DNA from 3 places in the Rhizobium sp. TRM95796 genome. Region 3 is predicted to be linked to each of the others. Evidence: riboswitches for the same ligand, from Rfam matches in the RefSeq annotation. Region 3 holds a riboswitch; each other region holds the start of a gene.
The links. Region 3 has a riboswitch for cobalamin ahead of OCK01_RS19395 (energy-coupling factor ABC transporter permease). Riboswitches for the same ligand answer to the same signal wherever they lie in the genome.

Region 1: another riboswitch for cobalamin. It lies ahead of bluB (5,6-dimethylbenzimidazole synthase); the one in region 3 lies ahead of OCK01_RS19395 (energy-coupling factor ABC transporter permease).
Region 2: another riboswitch for cobalamin. It lies ahead of OCK01_RS23700 (aromatic ring-hydroxylating oxygenase subunit alpha); the one in region 3 lies ahead of OCK01_RS19395 (energy-coupling factor ABC transporter permease).

The regions. Positions count from the first base shown of each region.
Region 1 covers NZ_JAOXHE010000005.1:129,999-136,855, reverse strand. The annotation lists gene OCK01_RS12035 (PA0069 family radical SAM protein) at 1-992, shown strand, start outside; gene OCK01_RS12030 (ribonuclease HII) at 1,158-1,802, shown strand; cobalamin riboswitch at 1,843-2,019, shown strand; gene bluB (5,6-dimethylbenzimidazole synthase) at 2,062-2,799, shown strand; gene OCK01_RS12020 (F0F1 ATP synthase subunit B) at 2,866-3,357, opposite strand; gene OCK01_RS12015 (F0F1 ATP synthase subunit B) at 3,369-3,971, opposite strand; gene OCK01_RS12010 (F0F1 ATP synthase subunit C) at 4,054-4,278, opposite strand; gene OCK01_RS12005 (F0F1 ATP synthase subunit A) at 4,366-5,124, opposite strand; gene OCK01_RS12000 (AtpZ/AtpI family protein) at 5,159-5,521, opposite strand; gene OCK01_RS11995 (cell wall hydrolase) at 5,767-6,857, opposite strand, start outside.
Region 2 covers NZ_JAOXHE010000014.1:22,197-29,053, forward strand. The annotation lists gene OCK01_RS23695 (hybrid-cluster NAD(P)-dependent oxidoreductase) at 1-1,032, opposite strand, end outside; gene OCK01_RS23700 (aromatic ring-hydroxylating oxygenase subunit alpha) at 1,049-2,296, opposite strand; cobalamin riboswitch at 2,415-2,622, opposite strand; gene OCK01_RS23705 (NADH:flavin oxidoreductase/NADH oxidase) at 2,798-3,928, shown strand; gene OCK01_RS23710 (CTP synthase) at 3,990-5,618, opposite strand; gene secG (preprotein translocase subunit SecG) at 5,758-6,297, opposite strand; gene tpiA (triose-phosphate isomerase) at 6,429-6,857, opposite strand, start outside.
Region 3 covers NZ_JAOXHE010000009.1:219,014-225,870, reverse strand. The annotation lists gene OCK01_RS19425 (SMP-30/gluconolactonase/LRE family protein) at 1-406, shown strand, start outside; gene OCK01_RS19420 (transketolase) at 427-1,269, shown strand; gene OCK01_RS19415 (transketolase family protein) at 1,262-2,248, shown strand; gene OCK01_RS19410 (SDR family NAD(P)-dependent oxidoreductase) at 2,259-3,035, shown strand; gene OCK01_RS19405 (2,4'-dihydroxyacetophenone dioxygenase family protein) at 3,047-3,601, shown strand; gene OCK01_RS19400 (glycerol dehydrogenase) at 3,598-4,722, shown strand; cobalamin riboswitch at 4,866-5,081, shown strand; gene OCK01_RS19395 (energy-coupling factor ABC transporter permease) at 5,132-5,800, shown strand; gene OCK01_RS19390 (energy-coupling factor ABC transporter substrate-binding protein) at 5,803-6,093, shown strand; gene cbiQ (cobalt ECF transporter T component CbiQ) at 6,097-6,843, shown strand; gene OCK01_RS19380 (energy-coupling factor ABC transporter ATP-binding protein) at 6,840-6,857, shown strand, end outside.

The sequences.
Region 1 (6,857 bases), on a different contig from region 3:
AGGCGCTGGACGACGGCTGGCAGACGCTCGAAAGCCTGGAGCCGTTCCGCACCGAGGTTCAGGTCGAGAAGCCGCGCAGCATCATCACGCGCAACGACAGCCCCGACGTGCCGTTCGACCGCTCGATCAATCCCTATCGGGGCTGCGAGCATGGCTGCGTCTATTGCTTCGCCCGGCCGAGCCACGACTATATGGGCCTGTCGGCGGGCCTTGATTTCGAGGCCAAACTCTTCGCCAAGCCGGATGCGGCGCGGCTTCTCGAACGGGAGCTGTCGAAGCCCGGCTACAAACCGAAGACGATCGCCATCGGCACCAATACCGACCCCTATCAGCCGATCGAAAAGGAATGGCGCATCATGCGGCAGATCCTCGAAGTCCTGTCGACGGCCAATCATCCGGTCTCGATCGTGACCAAGTCGGCCTTGGTGATGCGCGATATCGACCTGCTGTCGAAGATGGCCGAAAAGGGCTTGGCGAAAGTCGCGCTGTCGGTGACGACGCTCGATCGCAAGCTCGCCCGGCTGATGGAGCCGCGCGCCTCGACCCCGACGCGGCGACTGGAGGCGATCCGGGCCTTGACCGAAGCGGGCGTTCCCACAGCCGTGCTGGCCGCGCCGATGATCCCGGCGCTCAACGATCACGAACTCGAACGCATTCTCGACGCCGCGGCCGCCGCCGGGGCCAGGGAAGCCAATTACATCCTGCTGCGCCTGCCCTTCGAAGTCAGCCCGTTGTTTCGCGATTGGCTGCTGCGCAACTATCCGGATCGCTACCGGCACGTGATGAACCTGGTGCGCTCCATGCGCGGCGGAAAGGACTACGACGCCGAATTCGGCAAACGCATGAAGGGCGCCGGTCCCTATGCCTGGCAACTGCATCGGAGGTTCGAACTCGCCGCCAAGAAGCTCGATCTCAGGCGGCGCGGCATTCAGCTGAACACCGATCTCTTCGTGCCTCCGTCCGGCTATGGGGTGCAACTGAGCCTCCTCTAGTTCTCAGTATCGGATGCTGGGCCCGGCATGTCCCTGAAGCCGGACCCAGCGTCGACCAGCGCCCTCCGTCGAACCGCAACGACGGATGGCGCCCGCAAGCATCCCGGGCCGCCGCCCTCGATCCGGGACTTGCGGGGAATCGGCGGGATATGCCACAAACCCCGCATGACGCGTCCCGCCGATTCCCTACCTTTCTTGTTTGAAGACGTCGCCCCGACTTTCGCGATCGAGGAAGCGTTGATGCGCGACGGCTACGACCGCATCGTCGGCCTCGACGAGGTCGGCCGCGGACCGCTCGCGGGACCCGTGGTCGCTTGCGCGGTTGTGCTCGACCGCGCCCGTATTCCGACCGGCCTGAACGACTCCAAACAACTCTCGCTCTCCGAACGCGAGAGGCTCTATGCGGAGATCCTGGGAAGCGCCGAGGTCGCCATCGCCTCGGTCAGCGCCTTGGGAATCGACCGGACGGACATTCGCAAGGCGAGCCTCGAAGCCATGCGGCGGGCGACCCTTTCTCTGTACAGGCGGCCCGATTTCGCAGTCATCGACGGCCGCGACGTTCCCCCCGGCCTGCCCTGCCCCGGCAAGGCCTTCGTCAAGGGCGATTCCCGCTCGGTCTCGATCGCCGCGGCGTCGATCGTCGCCAAAGTCACCCGCGACCGGATGATGGAGGCGGCGGCGCATTCTCATCCGGGCTACGGCTTCGAGAAGCATGCGGGCTACGCCACCGTCGTGCACCGCCGCGCCATCATCGAACTCGGCCCCTGCCCCCTCCACCGCATGAGCTTTCGCCCGCTGCGGAAGGACTAGTTCTTGTCGCGGGATGGATTGCCGCGGGGACACTATTTCAGCTACATCATTATCGTCCGGCGCCCGCTCGCGCGGGAGAATCGGGAAGCCGGTGCGAAACCGGCGCGCGCCCAGCGCTGTAAGGCGGATGCCGCTTCGAGACGCCACTGGGAGACCGGGAAGGCGAAGCGGCAGATGAAACCGAGCCAGAAGACCGACCGGACGACATAGCCCGACGCGCGAGGACGGCGCAGCGGGCACGCCAGACGCAGGGGGTAACATGCTTGGCGCCGCTCATCGCGACCTCACGGCCGTGGGTCCGTTTTCCGATGCCGACAAAGACGCGGTCTACCGCGCCATCCATACGCGGCGCGACGTCCGCAACGAGTTTCTTGCCGATCCGATCGATACGACGCTGCTCGACCGACTGCTGGCGGCTGCCCATGCCGCCCCTTCGGTGGGGCTGACACAGCCGTGGAATTTCATCCTGATCCGCGAGGAAGCCAATCGCCGCGCCGTCCACCGATTGTTCGAGGAGGCCAACAACGAAGCCGCCGACCGGTTGGAGGGCGACGTCAAGAAGAAGTACCGGGCGCTCAAGCTGGAGGGGATACTCAAAGCCCCGCTCAACATCTGCATCACCTGCGACCGCAAGCGCGGCGGCGAGTTCGTGCTCGGCCGCACGCATCATCCCGACATGGACATCTATTCGACTGTCTGCGCAGTGCAAAATTTCTGGCTGGCCGCACGGGCGGAGGGCATCGGCGTCGGCTGGGTGAGCATCTTCGACCATCGCCGCCTGGCCGCGTTGCTGGGCATACCCGACAGCGTTGAAATCGTCGCCTATCTCTGCGTCGGCCATGTGTCGGAGCTCTACAGAAAGCCGGAACTCGAAACCAAGGGTTGGCGTGACCGGATGCCGCTCGACCGGCTCATCTTTTCGGAACGCTGGCCGGAGGAGTCGCATGTGTTGCGGCTCTATCGCGAAATTGCGATGAAACCGGTACCGCCCGCCTGAAACGCGACAGCGCCCATAAAAAACCCGCCTCGCGGCGGGTTCTTCAATCGAGGCTCCGAGACGCGCTCAGTTGAGCCGGGACTTCACTTCGCCCACCGCGTCGTTGAACAGCGCGTTGGAGAGCGAGGCGTCGGTCTTGCCGGCGATCAACTTTTCCGCAGCGGCGACCGCGAGGTCGACGGCGGCGGAACGAACAGCGGCCACAGCTTCGGCTTCCGCCTGCTTGATCTTCTGTTCGGACATCAGAGTGCGGCGAGCCACGTAATCGGCGGTCTTCTGCTTGGCCTCCTCGGCCAGAGCATCGGCTTCCCGCTTTGCGGCGGCGACGATTTCGGCGGCTTCCGCTTCGGCGGCGGCGCGCTTCTTCTGGTATTCGGCCAACAGGGCCTGCGCTTCGTCGCGCAGTTTTTTGGCCGAATTCAGTTCAGATGCGATCTTCTCCGCGCGCGAATCGAGCGCGCGGGTGACCATGCCGGGAACCTTGAGGTAAATGATCACCCCGAGGAAGATCAGAAGCGCGACTTGCGCCCAGATCTGCGCCCAAAATGTTGCATCCATTACGAGCCTCCTCAGCCTTTCACGGCGTTGACCGCGTCAGCGGCTTCGCCCGAGTTGACGGAAACGCCGGTGAGCCGGTTGACGATCTCCGCTGCGGCGTCCTGCGCCACGGTGGAGACTTCGCCCAGCGCAGTCGCCTTGATGGCGGCAATGCTGGCCTCTGCTTCCGAGATCTTCCTGGCGAGATCGGCTTCGAGCTGCTGGCGCTCGGCGTCCGACTTCACTTTGGCGGCGTCACGAGCTTCGGCTGCGATGCCCTGCGCCTTTGCGCGAGCTGCGGCGAGTTCCTGCTCGTATTTGGCGACTGCGGCGTCGGCTTCGTCCTTCATCCGCCGCGCCTCGGCGAGATCGCCGGCGATGCGGGCTTCACGGGTCTCGATGATCGAACCGATGCGAGGAGTAATCAGCTTCGACACCAGGAAATAGAAGGCGCCGAAGGTAACCGCCAGCCAGAGAAGCTGCGATGGATATTGGGTCGCGTCGAAGGGAGGGAACACATCGGCGTGGCCGGCGTCGTGCGGAACACCGGTTTCGGTGTGCACTTCGGCTTCCGTCGACTGCACTGCCCCTTCCACCGCCGTGGCGGACAGAACATAGGCTGTCGTCACAAACATTCCTTCCTCCAGGGCAAGGATACGGTATCAAAAAACGGGCCACGGCCGAACGCCATGGCCCGATGGTTTTTTGAGACGCCGATCAGCCGAAGAGAGCGAGAAGAGCGACGAGCAGCGAGAAGATGCCCAGAGCTTCCGTCACGGCGAAGCCGAAAATCAGGCGGCCGAACTGGCCGTCGGCTGCAGACGGGTTGCGAAGCGCGCCGGCGAGGTAGTTGCCGAAAATGTTGCCGAGGCCGAGGGCTGCGCCGCCCATTCCGAGGCAAGCGATACCGGCGCCGATGTACTTTGCTGCTTCAGCTTCCATTGTAGAACTCCTTCAGTGTTTTCGTTTGGTGGCTGTTAATCAGGAGCGCCGGTCAGTGTCAACCGACGCCGAACTCTACTCACGACCTTAGTGGCCCGGATGAACCGCGTCGTTGAGATACATGCAGGTCAGAACCGCAAACACATAGGCCTGCAGGAAGGCGACCAGGAATTCGAGACCGGTGAGACCGATGGTCATCAGCAGCGGCAGGATGGCGCCGACGATGCCGATCGGGCCGAGCACGCCGAGCGAGACCACGAAACCGGCGAAGACCTTGAGCGTGATGTGGCCGGCGAGCAGGTTCGCAAAGAGACGAACCGAGAGGCTGACGGGGCGCGACAGGAATGACACGACCTCGATCATGGTCACCAGGGGAACGACGAGCATCGGCACGCCCGACGGGACGAACAGACCGAAGAAGTGGAGGCCGTGCTTGTAGAGACCATAGAGCACCACGACCAGGATCACGAGCAGCGCCAGAGCGAAGGTGACGATGATCTGGCTGCCGACGGTGAAGAAGCCGGGCACCATGCCAAACAGGTTGGACACCAGCACGAACAGGAACAGCGAAAACACGAAGGGGAAGAACTTCATGCCTTCCTTACCCGTCGAGTCCTTCAGCATCTTGGCGACGAATTCATAGGCCAGTTCGGCGATCGACTGCATGCGGCCCGGCACGATGGCGCGCGGGGCGGACGCCCAGACGAAGAACAGCGTCGCAACGACGACTGTCAACACCATGAAGAGAGCGGAATTGGTAAAGTGAAAGCCGGTGCCGCCCACATTCTCCCAGAGCGGGACAATATGGAACTGATGGATCGGATCTACCTTATCGCTGGTCGCCACGTTTGTTCTCTCTCGTTTTCATCACGGCCGCGCCTCAGGGCTTCGGCCTCTTGTCCTTGTTGCGGGCTTCCCCGATCCTGTCCACCGGATGCGGCGCGGTCACCACGCCCACCACTCTGAGGACATTGAGGATGCCCGCGCAAAATCCCAGGAGCAGAAAAATGACCAACCCCCACGGCTTGGTGGGCAGGACCAGATCCAGAAGATAGCCCAGCATCGCGCCGACGATGACGGCCGCAATGAACTCAGAGGAGATTTTCAGCGCCTGCGAATAACCTTTCCGGTCATTGTCGCTGGCCGCTCTCGCTGCCTCCTCGGGGCTGCCTTGCGCGTGTCCCAACTCCTTGTGGAGTTTCTCCATGCGCGCTTCCAGACTGTCCTGGCGGTCGGTTTCCATTCTCGCCTCCTCACGGGCAGGGGCATTAACCCAGCATATCTGCTCGCGCAAGGCTGAAAATTGGCAAGTTCCAAACTGGAGACCCCCGCTCTCAAGCCGCGTGCACCATAGTTTCGACCTTTTTGGGAGTCAAGGCGAGCCCGCGCTCGGCATTCATGTATTTTTAACCTGAAAATTCAGGATGTTACAGACAAGTCAGCGGGTTTTGGAAACTTTGCGCGCAATTGCCGCGGCCCGAAAGCCTATCAGACCCAGCCGCCGCGATAGGTTCTGTAGAATATGTGAAGACCGATGCGGCTGACCCGCTTCATGGTGCGCGCCCAGTTCGGCCTGACATAGACGGCGTGATAATGGGTCGAATCGCCGACTTCCTTGAGGTAGATTTTGCCGGCCGTCACGGCGAGCGCCACTTCCTTGGCGGCCTCCAGGCGCGAACGCGACCAGATGATGTCCGGAATGCGATCACAGGCGAAGGAGAACTGGCAGCGATTGCGCCAGTCCTCGTTCTGATAGACCACGCCGCAGATCGTGTTGGGGAAAGCCGGGTTGCGCACCCGGTTGAGGACCACCTGCGCCACGGCGGCCTGCCCCTTGAGGGGCTCGGTGATGGCTTCGAAATAAATGGCCTCAGCCAGGCATTTCTGTTCCTTCTCGCTGAAGACGGTCGCCGGCAGCACGTTGGCCGCCCAGCCATGCGCTTCCTTTCCGGCGTCCGGAACGAAACGGTCGCCCTGAGGCTTGGCCAGAATGGAATCGAAGGGCGATTGTTCGGCGTAATCGGGTTCCGGATCGGCGTAGGCGGTGGCGAGGCTGTCGCCCTTTTCGTTGGTGATCAGGCTTGCCAGCATGGCGGGGACGCCATGGTCTTGCACGCGCGGCTTCACCTCATGAAAGGCGAGAGCGATCTCGATCTCCTTGCCCTTGATGGTGGGCTTCTGGAACAGCGTTACCCGCTCCTCCGTCAGTTCGGGCGCGAGGAGATGCGCCTGACGGTCGAGAATGCTGCCGGCGGTGAAACCTTGCGGGGGCCTGACGCGTTCAGACGCCAGGACCCTGCCCTTCTTGAGGCTGCGGGTTATGCGCGCCTCATCCGGCGTCTCGGGCTCTTCGCGCTTGTCGGACGACAGGGCGACCTTCTGGCCGCCGGCAAGCACGAGACCGCGATTGGCGGGATCGTAGGCGCGGCGATCGGCGTTCTTGAAGACGATTTCGGCGCTCTGGATCGAGCCGGCGCCGATGGGGGCCATGTAGCTGCGCCAGGATGCGGCGCCGGCCGGAGCGGAAACGAGGCCGGTCACATCGGCCTCCGCCGCAATGGTGGGGAAAAAAAGCAGGC
Region 2 (6,857 bases), on a different contig from region 3:
GCTGATGCCGCCATTGTGGCTCATCGCCACCTCGCCGGCCCGCTTCTTCACCTTGCAGGTGCCGCACAGGCCCGACTCGCAAGCCGCCGGAATGCGCACGCCCACCGAGCGCGCGCCCTGCAGAATGGTCTGGCCCGGCTGGCAGGACGCCGTCTCGCCCGTGCCGACAAAGGCGACGTCCAGCGCCGTCTCGTCGCGAACCGACGCTTCGCCATCGTCATTGGCCGGCTTCTGGGCGATGTCGGTCACAGCCGCCGCGCCAAAGCTTTCCTGGTGATAGCGGTTCATGTCATAGCCTTCGCCGCGCACCATGTCGCTGACCAGCTTCATGAACGGATCCGGCCCGCAGCAGAAAATGTCGCGCTTCAGGAAATCAGGCGCGAGCATTTCGAGCTTGCGCATGTCGATGCGCCCCATCAGCCCCGCCCAGGGCGCGGCTCCGGAACGATGCTCCGGCAGGAAAGCCAGCTTGAGATTCGGCATCCGCGTGGCGAGCAGTTCGAGCTCCTCCCGGAAGATGATCTCTTCCGGTCGCCGGGCGCTGTTGACGAAGACGACATCCGTGCCTGGAGCGCAATCGGCGAGCCAGCGCAGCATCGACATCATCGGCGTCACGCCGGAGCCGGCCGAGACGAACAGGAATTTCCGCCCGAGATCCCGCCCCAGCGTGAAATGGCCGCTTGGACCGTAAGCCCGGACGCGCGAACCCGGCTTCACATTCTCGAACATCCAGCGCGTGCCGACGCTGTTGGGCTGCGCCTTCACCGTGATCGAAATGGCGTAGGGGCGCGAAGGCGATGACGAGATGGTGTAGGTGCGGTGCAGATCGCCGCCCTCGGCGCGCAACTCGACCGTGATGAATTGGCCGGGCTGGTAGCGAAACCAGCCGCCGCCTTCAACCGCAAAGGTGAAGGTCTTCACCTCCGGCGCCTCGTCGGTGACGCCAGTGCAGACCAGCATCTGCCTTGCGGAATTCCAGGGCTTCAGCTCGTCGAGCGGAAGCGGGGTCGGCGTTGCGCCCATCAGCATCATCGCGCGCGTCCTCCGATCAGGCCACGGACCGCAGCGCGGGCTTGCCCGCATCCGTCAGCCGCTTTTCCATGAAGCTCGAATACCAGTCCACGAATTGCGCCACGCCGCCCTCATGCATTTCCGAATAGGGGCCGGGCTCATAGGCCGGCGAGTGAATGCCAAAGGCGTTTTCCTCGACGATCTGGCGGTCCTGGTCGTTGGTCTCGGTCCAGACATGCGTCAATTCGTCGAGACGATAATCGATGCCTTCCACCGCATCCTTGTGCACCAGCCATTTGGTGGTGACCGCCGTTTCCGTGGCGCTGATCGGCATGACGCGGAAGCTGATCGCGTGGTCGCTCAGCACATGGTTCCAGGTGGTGGGATAATGGAACAGCAGCAGCGTTCCGATCCGGTCCATGTTGACATTGTCGGACAGTCGCATCTGCACCGCCTTGCGGCCGGAGATCGTGTAGCTGACGGCGTCGCGGAGCAGCGGCATGCGCGCAGTGCGGTACTGGCCGTCGGTGTCGATCACAAATTTGCTGGGCAGACCGATGTTTTCGCACTTCGCCCAATGTTCGGTGATCTCCGGATCATCCTCTGCGCCGCTGACGCCCGAAGCGGTCGGCGCTTCCGGATAGGTCTTGCAGAGTTCGGGATGATTGCCGGCGCAATGGTAGCATTCGCGGTTGTTTTCCCAGACGAGCTTCCAGTTGCCCTTTTCGATGATCGTGCTCTCGAAGGCCACTTTGGCGTCGCGCAGCCGGTGCGGCAGGAAATAGGGCTCCATCATCGCCCGGAACGGCGCGAAATCCATCGGCTGGTCGGCGAGACAGATGAAGATGTAGCCGCCCGCCGTTTCGCAGGCCACCGGCTTCAGGCCGAAATTGGTCGTGTCGAAATTCTCGCCCATCTGGCGCGCGAAGGCCAGCGAGCCGTCGAGCTCATAGGTCCACTGGTGATAGGGACAGACGAGCTTGTTGGACTGTCCCCGCTCCTTGGTGCAGACGCGGCTGCCGCGATGGCGACAGGAATTGTGGAAGGCGTTGATGCGGCCGTCTTCGCCGCGCACGATCACCACCGGATAGGCGCCGACCTGCACGGTCATATAGGCGCCGGTCGTGGTCAATTCGCAATCATGGCCGATGAAAAGCCAGTCGCGATACCAGATCTCTTCGAGATCGAGCTTGAAATAGTCGGGATCGATATAAAAGGGTTGGTCCAGGCTGTAACCGGGTTTGCGGGCGCGGAGTCTGGAGAGCATGTCGGCGCGAATATCCATGGTCGATCCTCGTCAATTCAAGGGCTGGGCATGGTGGACGCGCGCGGAATACCGCCAAACGCCGCGCGCGAAAGCGCGGACGATCCGCCGGTCTTCCTTTGATCGCCCACCGCGATCAGTCGGGTTATGTCGTCGAGGTTGGTGTCCGGGCTCAGACGCCGTCCCTTCCAGGACTTTCGCGATCTCCTTCCCAGGCCTATGGCCCAGTGGCTCCCGTCGCGAATTCAGCGTCTTTACCGTTGCGGGGGCAGCGCCGGGTTCGAACACCGGCTTCCCATTTAACCCCTTGGCCTAGACCGCGAGGCGCCTCGATGTCCGGATATCACCACGGCTCATGCGACACGGCGAGTTCGTTTGCGACATTGTCTTGCTCGGCGCGGATAAAATCCGACCGCGTCCACATTTAAGCGCCTTGCATTCTTCGACCATGGCGCCGATATGCCGGGAGCCGCGCTGTGGTCTCGGACCGAAAGGGGCGCGGAGCTTTACAAGGATCTTCCGATGAGCATGCTTTTTTCTCCTTTCCAGGCGCGCGGTCTGACGCTCAAGAACCGCCTCATGGTTGCTCCGATGTGCCAATATACGGCCATCGACGGCGCGGCCAACGACTGGCATTTCGCCCATCTCGCCCGCTTCGCCATCGGCGGTTTCGGCTTGGTCATGGTCGAGGCGACCGCCGTTTCGCCCGAGGGGCGCATCTCCTACGCCGATCTTGGCCTGTGGTCGGATTTCCAGATCACGCCGCTCGAACGCATCGTCGCCTTCATCCATAGCCAGGGCGCAGCCGCCGCCATTCAATTGGCCCATGCCGGTCGCAAGGCCTCGTCTCCCGTGCCGTTCCGTCCCGAGGTCAGGGACGAAGACAAGCTGTCGATCGGTTACGAGGATTGGGAGCCGATCGCGCCGAGCCCGGTCATCCATTCCGAGTCCGCACGCGGCTACAAGACGCCGCGCGAAATGACGCTGGAGGACATCCAGAGCTTCAAGGAAGCCTATGTCGCCGCCGTCGGCCGGGCCGAGGAAGCCGGCTTCGACGTGGTCGAGATCCACGCCGCGCACGGCTATCTTCTCAACCAGTTCCTTTCGCCGCTCGCCAACAAGCGCACGGACGAGTATGGCGGCTCGCGCGAAAACCGCATGCGCCTGCTGCTCGAACTGGCCCAGGCCGTCCGCGCCGCCTGGCCGGCGTCCAAGCCGCTGTTCTGCCGCATCTCCGCCACCGACTGGCATCCGGACGGCTGGACGATCGAGGACAGCATCGTGCTCGCCCGCGAACTCGAGGCGCGCGGCGTCGATGTGATCGACGTCTCCTCAGGCGGCTTCGACGGCGCGTCGATCAAGCCCGGCCCGCTCTACCAGGCCGATCTCGCCGCCCGCATCCGCACTGAATCGGACATTCCCACCGCCGCCGTCGGCCTCATCACCGAAGCGCGCGAGGCCGAAGCCTTGCTGACCGAAGGCAAGGCCGATCTCGTCGCGCTGGCCCGCGAGGCGCTCGACGATCCCAATTTCGCCGCCCACGCCAAAGTCGCGCTCGATCCGAGCGACGGCGCCTATGACTTGCATGCGCCGCAGGCCGGTTACGCTGTGCGCGCCAAGGACAAGGTCCTGCGCAAGGGCGCCTACGCCTGATGCAAAACGAAAGGCCCGGAAGCGTCGCTTCCGGGCCTTTTTGAATTCTGCTCTTGGACGATCAGACCAGGCGGCTCTGCACCAACGCCGCTTCGACGAAGCTCGCAAACAGCGGATGCGGCTCGAAAGGCCGGCTCTTGAGCTCGGGGTGATACTGCACGCCGATGAACCAGGGATGATCGGGATATTCAACCGTCTCAGGCAGCACGCCGTCCGGCGACATGCCGGAGAACACCAGACCGCAGTTTTCCAGACGATCCTTGTAGTCGACATTCACTTCATAGCGATGGCGATGACGCTCGGAAATCTCGGTCGAACCGTAGATGTCGGCGATCTTGGTGCCCTTCTTGAGAGCGGCGCGATAGGCGCCGAGGCGCATCGTGCCGCCGAGATCGCCCGACGCCGAGCGCTTCTGAAGCTCGTTGCCCTTGACCCATTCGGTCATAAGGCCGACCACCGGTTCATTGGTCTTGCCGAATTCCGTCGAGGACGCATGCTCGATGCCGGCGAGATTGCGGGCGGCTTCCACCACCGCCATCTGCATCCCGAAGCAGATGCCGAAATAGGGCACCTTGCGCTCGCGGGCGAATTGCGCCGCCCGGATCTTGCCTTCAGACCCACGCTCGCCGAAGCCGCCCGGCACCAGGATGCCGTGGACCTTTTCAAGATAGGGCGCCGGATCTTCCTTCTCGAACACTTCGGATTCGATCCATTCCAGGTTCACCTTCACCTGGTTGGCGATGCCGCCGTGATAGAGCGACTCGATCAGCGACTTATAAGCGTCCTTGAGGCCGGTATATTTGCCGACGATGGCGATGGTGACTTCGCCTTCCGGATTGTGGATGCGGCGGGAGACTTCTTCCCAGGCGTCCATGCGCGGCTGCGGCGCGGGCTCGATGCCGAAGGCGGCCAGCACTTCGTCGTCGAGGCCTTCCTTGTGATAGGCGATCGGAACGTCATAGATCGAGGCGACGTCCAGCGCCTGGATGACGGCGGAGGCGCGCACATTGCAGAACAGCGACAGCTTGCGGCGTTCGGCTTCCGGGATCTCGCGATCGGCGCGGACCAGCAGGATGTCGGGATGAATGCCGAGCGCCTGCAATTCCTTGACCGAATGCTGGGTCGGCTTGGTCTTGAGTTCGCCGGCGGCCGGAATATAGGGCATCAGCGTCAGATGCACATAGACGGCGGTGCCGCGCGGCAGGTCGTTGCCGAGTTGGCGGATGGCTTCCATGAACGGCATCGCCTCGATATCGCCCACCGTGCCGCCGATCTCGCAGATCACGAAATCATAGCCGTCATTGCCGCTGACGACGAAATCCTTGATCTCGTTGGTGACGTGCGGAATGACCTGCACGGTCGCGCCGAGATAGTCGCCGCGGCGTTCCTTGTCGATGATGTTCTTGTAGATGCGGCCGGTGGTGATGTTGTCGGCCTTGTTGGCCGAACGACCGGTGAAACGTTCGTAATGGCCGAGGTCGAGATCGGTTTCCGCGCCGTCGTCGGTCACGAAGACTTCGCCGTGCTGGGTCGGGCTCATCGTGCCCGGATCGACGTTGAGATAGGGGTCGAGCTTTCGAAGCCGGACTCTGTAGCCCCGCGCCTGTAGCAATGCCGCCAGTGCTGCGGCCGCGATCCCCTTGCCGAGAGAGGATACCACACCGCCAGTGATGAAAACATATCGCGCCATGGGCTTTATCCGTTACTGCGTCCCGGCTGATTCCGCCAGTCCTGATTTCAACTTCATGCGAAATTGGAACTGCTCGCGCATTCCCAACAAAAAACCGGCAGGTCCAGCCTGCCGGTTCTGTCAGCCATCGAAGGCCTCGTTATTGCGCGGGCGTCTGCTGCCCGCCGGCGGCCGGCGCGGTGGCCGCGCCCGAAGGCTGGGCCGGGGTCGCGGCAGGCTCGGCGGGCGTCGCCGCGGGCTGGGCCGGGGTCGCCGCCGGCTGGGCCGGAGTGACGGCGGGAGCCGCAGCGCCGTTCTGGGCGGGCGTCGCCGCATTGGTGTTGTCGCCGCCGGTCGGGATTGCGTTGGGATCGGCGGGCTTGGCTTCCGGCTTGTTGCCGCCGAGCGAGTCAAGCAGGCCGTTCGGGTTGGAGCCCGAGGTGCTGGTCGGCAGCTGGTTCAGGATGTCGGTCGGCTTGGCCTCATACCGGGCCAGCAGGCCGAGACCGAGCGACGTGATGAAGAACAGCGCGGCGAGAATCGCCGTGGTGCGGGTCAGCGCGTTGGCCGCGCCGCGGGCGCTCATGAAGCCCGAGCCGCCGCCGATGCCGAGGCCGCCGCCTTCGGAACGCTGGATGAGCACCACGCCGACAAGCGCCAGCACGATCATCAGATGGATCACGATCAATACGGTCTGCATAAGTCCTATCCTGTTTGGGCTCTTTCCGGAAAAAGCCCAGTTTCGCGGGCGCTCTTACACGAGCGCACGCCGATTTGAAAGCCCCCGGCGAGCGAAATGCGGGGATCGCCCCGCGATCAGGCAGATGCGGATCAGGAGATCAGCGTCTCATACACGCCGCAAATGGCGAGGAAGTCGGATGATTTCAAGCTCGCCCCGCCGATCAGCGCGCCGTCGACATTGTCGACCGCCATCAGTTCCGCGGCGTTGGACGGCTTGACGGAGCCGCCATAGAGAATGCGCATCTTGCCGCCCTCGTCGCCGAAGCGCGCGACGAGCTCCTTGCGCATGAAGGCGTGCGCCTCGGCCACGTCAGCCGCCGTCGGGGTCAACCCGGTGCCGATCGCCCAGACCGGCTCATAGGCGATCACGGTGTTCTCGGCGGTCGCCGCATCCGGCACGGAGCCGGCGAGCTGCGTTTCCAGCACGTCGAGCGTCTGGCCGCCCTTGCGCTCGGCTTCGGTCTCGCCGATGCAGACGATGGCCGTGAGGTCGGCCGCATGCGCGGCTTCCGCCTTGGC
Region 3 (6,857 bases):
CGGCCCGAATGGCGTCGGACTGTCGCCGGATGGCGAGAGGCTCTATGTCGCCGAGACGTCGTCTGGACGGCTATGGTCCTGGCGGATCACCGCGCCCGGCGAAGTGGCAAAGCCGGAGTGGCCATCGCCCACAGGCGGGGATCTGACCGCCGGGCTGCCCGGCTTCCAGCGCTACGACTCGCTGGCGGTCGAGGCGAACGGCAATATCGCCATCGCCACTTTGCGCTTGGGCGGCGTCGTCGTCGTCTCGCCCGAGGGCGCTGAGGTCGAGCGGGTTTCGATGCCCGACCCCTACACCACCAATCTCTGTTTCGGCGGGCCTGATATGCTCACCGCCTTCATCACCCTTTCCAGCAGCGGCCGTCTGGTCGCCAAGCCTTGGGCTCGACCCGGGCTCGCCCTTTAGCATTCAGAGGAGTTTCCTTCATGGCAGTCCTGAACCATCCCCCCGCCGCGCCCGACATCGCGGCGCTGAAAGGCCGCGCGCTGAATTTGAGGCGCAAGATGATGGCCATGGCCAGCGGCAAGGGCGAAGGCTATATCGCCCAGGGCCTCGGCATGGCCGATTGCCTGGCGTCGCTCTACTTCCATGAAATGCGCTACGATCCGGAAAATCCGCAGTGGAAGGAGCGCGATCGCTTCGTTCTCTCCACCGGCCACTATTCGATCGCCATGTATGCGGTGCTGGCCGAAGCCGGCATCCTCTCCGCCGACGAACTGACGACCTACGGCCTCAACGGCTCGCGGCTGCCGATGAGCACCTTCGACGATATTCCGGGTGTGGAGATGGTCGGCGGTTCGCTGGGCCATGGCCTCGGCCAGGCGGTCGGCATGGCGCTGGGGCTCAAGCTCGACGGTTCCTCGGCCCGCGTCTTCTGCGAGTTCTCCGACGGCGAATTGCAGGAAGGTTCGACCTGGGAGGCCGCGATGGGCGGCGCCACCTTCAAATGCGACAACCTCGTCGCGATCATCGATTGCAACGGCATCCAGGCCGATGGCCCCGTGACGGTGCGGATCGAGCCCGTAGCCGACAAGATGACGGCCTTCGGCTGGGAGACGCTGGAGATCGACGGCAACGACATCGAGGCGCTGGTCGACGCGCTCGCCAGATTGAGAACTCCCAACGGCAAGCCGAAATGCATCGTGCAACGCACCACGCCGGGCGCGGGCGTGCCCACCATCATGGCCCGCGACCGGGCGCATTTCGTGCGCATCGACAATTCCGAATGGACCGCGCTGATCGACGAACTGGAGAGAGAACATGGCTGAGACACAGACCGTGAGCGGCCGCACGCGCGGCATGGGCGAAATCGTCGACGTCGCCGGCAAGGTCACCGAACTCGCCCCGTTCGGCAATACGCTGGCGGACCTGGCGCGCGAGCGGCCGGAGATCGTCGGGCTGACCGCCGACATGGGCCGCTATAGCGATATCCTGCCGTTTCGCGACGCTCATCCCATGAGGTTCTTCAATGTCGGCATGGCCGAGCAGAACCTAATCATGATGGCTGCCGGGCTCGCGAAGACCGGCAAGATCGCCTATTGCACCACCTATTCGGTGTTCATCACCCGCCGCGCCTATGATTTCGTGGCGATCGCCTGCGCCCATTCCATGGCCAATGTAAAGATCTTCGCCGGCATGCCGGGGCTGGTCAACGGCTATGGCGCAACGCATCAGGCGACCGAAGACCTCAACATGATGCGCGGGATCGCCGATCTCACCATCATCGACCCCTGCGACGCCACCGAACTCAAGCAGGTGGTGCGCGCCGTCGCCGACATTCCCGGCACGGTCTATGTCCGCAATCTGCGCGGCAAGGTGCCCGTCGAACTCGACGCCGACTATCGCTTCGAACTCGGCAAGGCCAAGGTGCTCAGGCCGGGCCGCGATGTCGGGATCATCTCTACCGGCTATATGTCGGCGCGGGGATTGGACGCCGCCAAAGCCGCGCAGGCGCAGGGCGTCGACGCCGGCGTCTTGCATGTCTCCACCATCAAGCCCTTCGACAAGGCGGGCGTTCTTGACTTTGCGCGCCGCTTCGACCGCCTGATCGTCGCCGAAAACCACAAGACCTCGGGCGGATTGACGTCGCTGGTCGTCGAGGCGCTTTACGAGGCCGGCATGGTCAAGCCGCTCGTCAAGATCGGCCTCGAAGACAGTTTCTTCGAATGCGGATCACAGGAATATCTCGAGGCGAAATACGGCGTCGACACGCCGCGTTTCATCCGCGCCATCGTCGACGGCAAGTGAGGAGGCGGTCATGCAACTCGAAAACCGGATCGCTCTGGTCACCGGCGCCGCGAGCGGCCTCGGCCTCGCCACCGCCGCCGCGTTTGCGCGCGAGGGCGCGACCGTCGTCATCAACGACCTGCGCCTTGAGGCCGCCGAAGCGGCCGCCTCGGCGCTGGGCGAGAAGCATTTCGCCGTGAGCGGCGACGTCTCCAGCGAAGAGGCGGTCAAGGCGATGGTGGAGACGGTGCTCGCCCGCTTCGGACGCATCGATATTCTCGTCAACAATGCAGGCATGCCCGACAGTTTCACGCCCACGGTGGATCAGACGCTCAGTCACTGGCAGCGTCTGATAGACGTGCATCTGACCGGCACCTACCTCGTCTCCAAGACCGTGGCGCCGTCGATGATCGCGCGACGCTCCGGCGTGATCCTCAATCTCAATTCCATCGCCGGGCTGATGGGCCTTCCGGTCCGCACCGCCTATTCCGCCGCCAAGGCCGGCATCGGCATGTTGACCCAGGTGCTGGGTTGCGAATGGGGTCCTCACAATGTTCGCGTCAACGCGGTGGCGCCCGGCTACATGATGACGCCGCTCACCGAAAAGCTCATCGCCGAAGGCAAGATCGACGAGAAGCGCATTCGTCGCCGTACGCCGATGGGCAAGATGGGCACGGCCGAAGACATCGCCGAGGCCATGGTGTTCCTGGCCTCCGACAAGGCCAAGTTCATCACCGCGATCACGCTGCCGGTCGACGGCGGCTATTGTTCCTGGGGGGCTCCATCCGACGCCTTCCCGCTCGATTGAGGAGCGACGCCATGACCGCGAACCTCGACACGCCCCGCCCTGAAGCCCGCATGGATGCGAGCAAGATCGCCTATCGCCAGCCGCAACCCTTCGGAATGATGTCGGACATATTCCTGGGCGACGGCCTCGACCTCGACGCTGACGAGCGCCTCTGGATCCCGCAGGCCGAGGGCGTCTCGTTCCGGCCGCTCGTGCTGTCTGTGAGCCAGGGCTATTACGTCAATTTGCTCCGGGTTCGAAAAGCGGGCGTGCTGTCGCGGCATCGTCACAGCGGCCCGGTTCACGCCTTCACGCTGCGGGGGCGCTGGCGCTATCTCGAACATGACTGGGAGGCGACGCCGATGAGCTACGCCTTCGAGCCGCCGGGCGAAACGCATACGCTGGTCGTGCCGGAGGATGTCGGCGAGATGATCACGCTGTTTCATGTCACCGGCGGTTATGTCTATGTCGACCCCGACGGCGTGGCGCTCGGCTATGAAGACGTGTTCACCAAACTCGCCGCCGCCCGCCGGCATTATGGCCAGAACGGGCTCGGAGTCGATCGGCTGATGGAGTTGGTCAAGTGAGCCTCAGGATCTTCGGCGGACCGCATCGTTATCTTCAGGGTCCGGGCGCGCTGGACGAGCTCGGCCGCCTTGCCAGGCCGTTCGGGACCAATCCGGCGATCATCGCCGACGCCTTCGTGCTCGATCTTCTCAAGGATCGACTCGAGACGCTTCTGGCGGCGGAAGGGCTGACGCCGATCGTCCTGCCGTTTTCCGGCGAGATCACCTATCCCGCCATCGACGCGCTGGAAGCGGCGCTGTCAGGTCAACGTCCTTCACTTGCGATCGGCATCGGCGGCGGAAAATCGCTCGACGCCGCCAAGGGACTGGCGCGCAAGCTCGGCCTTGACGTGATCACCGTGCCGACCATCGCCTCCAACGACAGCCCGACCAGCAGCGCCATCGCCATGTATGACGATCATCACGTGATGATCTCGGTCGATCGTCTCGCCCGTTCTCCGGAAGCCGTGATCGTCGATACGACCCTCATCGCGCGGGCGCCGCGGCACTTCCTGCTGGCCGGAATCGGCGACGCCGTCGCCAAGAAATTCGAGGCTGAAGGCTGCCTGAACGGCTCGGGCGTCACACCCTTCGGCACGAGACCGCTCGTCTCGGCCGCGGTTATCGCCGACGCCTGCTATCAGACGCTGCGCCGCTCTGCGCAGACCGCGATGGTGGATCTCGACGCGGGCAGAATGACCCAAGCCCTCGAAGACACGATCGAGGCGACGATCCTGATGAGCGGCCTCGGCTTCGAAAACGGGGGGCTGTCGCTGGCCCACAGCCTCACCCGCGGCCTGGTGAAAGCCAGGGGCGCCAAGGACGCGATCCACGGCCAGCATGTCGCCTGGGGCGCGCTGGTGCAACTCGCGGCCGAAGGCCGCCGGGGCGAACTCCAATCGCTCGTCGCATTCAACGGTTCGATCGGTCTCGCCACCTCGCTCGGCGATCTCGGCATGAGCGAGCCGACCAAGGCGGAGATCGAGGACCTCGCTCGCTGGACCATGACGGCTCCTCATCTCGGCAATATGCCCAATCCGGTGAGTGTCGAGACGATCATGCTGGCCATCGAACACGTCGAAGAGCTTGCGCACCATATGGACCGGCGGGGCCCGTCGCGTGATCGAGCCGTCGCCGGCTAGACGCGCCGTTGCCCCGACGCAGTTCACTCGTGTTACCGCCCGCTTTCGGGAAGCGGTGTGGAATGTCGCGCGTTTCCAGACGGCTCGCGCAGGCCCGCATTCATTCTGCTGACGTTTAGATATTGTGTTTTCGACGAGTCGAGCATAGTGATTTCCGGGATGGTTCCGCCTGACTTGAAGAAGGGTGGATCAAAAGGGAACACGGTGAGGACTACCCATCAGGGGCCGAGACCGTGGCTGCCCCCGCAACTGTGAGCGGTGAGCGACATCCATTATGCCATTGGCTGCTTGTCGGCTGATAAGGCGGATCGAGCCATGACCCGCGAGCCAGGATACCTGCCATCGCTGGGCCACGACATTCCGTGGCGACTTTATCAAGCTGCGCGGTGGGCGTGGTTGAGGGCGTGTTATGCATATTATGGAAGGATATTTGCCGGCCGCGCATGCGGTTGGCTGGGGCGTGGTGTCCGCGCCATTCGTGATCTATGGGGCGAGGCGCATTGTAAAGCTCGTCCGGGAAAAGCCCGAGATCAAACTGTTGATGGCGGCTTCGGGCGCTTATGTGTTCATCCTGTCGGCTTTGAAAATCCCGTCTGTGACGGGCAGTTGCTCCCATCCGACAGGCACCGGGCTTGCGGCGTCGCTGTTCGGGCCAACGGTGACGACGGTTCTTGGGACGATCGTCCTGTTGTTCCAGGCGCTTCTTCTCGCCCATGGCGGCCTGACCACGCTGGGCGCCAACATATTCTCCATGGCCATTGTCGGTCCCTTCGTCGCCTATGGCATCTTCAAAGGGGTGTCCGGAGCAGGATTCAGCGGCGCGATCGCGATTTTTCTGGCCGCGACGCTCGGCGATCTCGCCACCTATGTGACGACGTCGCTGCAGCTTGCGCTGGCGTTTCCCGATCCGGTCTCCGGCATGGCGGGCGCCGCGGCGAAGTTTCTCGGCATTTTCGCGCTGACCCAGGTGCCGCTCGCCATCAGCGAGGGTCTGCTGACCGTGATCGTGTACAATCTCCTGCAGCGCTACAGCCGCGGCGAGATGAATGCACTCAATATCCTGAACGCGAAGGCCTGATCATGCTGAAACGTAATCTCTGGCTCCTGCTGGCCGTCATCGTCCTGGCAATTCTGCCGCTCGTCATCCATCACGGCGGAGACGCCGAATTCGGCGGCTCCGATGGCGAGGCCGAAGCGGTCATCACGCAAATCCGACCCGATTATCAGCCATGGGCTACGCCGCTTTGGGAACCGCCGAGCGGCGAAATCGAAAGCCTGTTGTTTGCCTTGCAGGCTGCGATCGGCGCCGGGTTGATCGGGTTCTATTTCGGACGCCGCACATCGCCGGCCAAGCGTTCCGATTCGCACTGAGTCATGCGCGCGATCGATCGCTGTGCGCAGACCAATCGCTGGCGGCGTCACGCCGCTGGCGAGAAGCTCTTTCTCTCATTGGGCGTCATGGCTCTTTCGCTCTTGTCGGCGGGATGGTCCACACAGGCCGCCGTGCTCCTGGCGATGCTGGCGCTGACGCATTTCGGCGCCGGTATAGCTTGGCGCGACATAGCCGCCGCGGCGCGGATCCCGCTGCTCTTCATCGCAACCGGCGGCGTGGCGCAGCTTTTTTCCGTGACGGTGGTCGGATACGTCCCTCACATCGCGCTGGTTTCCGACGAGGGAATTGGCCAAGCCTGTTTCGTCGCTCTCAGAAGCAGCGCCTGTGTTTGCTGTTTGCTGTTTCTCGCGCTCACCACGCCGCTTCCGAGCATTCTTCAACTCTTGCAGCGGAAGGGCTTGAACGCGGAAATATCCGATATCGCCATGGTGATGTTCCGGATCATCTGGGTCTTGCTGGATTGTCTGAACGCCGGTCGGCAATCGCTCGATGCTCGACTGGGTTACACAGGAAAACGGCGCATGCTGAAATCGAACGGGCTGTTGCTCGCGTCTCTGCTGCCGCGCGTCTTCGCGCGCGCTCGGCGCATGGAGACGGGCTTGGCCGCCAGGGGCTATACGGGCCGGCTGGATTTTATCTCCGTGGAGAAACCCGCGTCGCGCATCAGACTGCTGGTGATCGGCATGATTCTTCTGGTTTTCTACGCCTTGTCACGGTGGATAGGATGATACTCGAAGCTCGG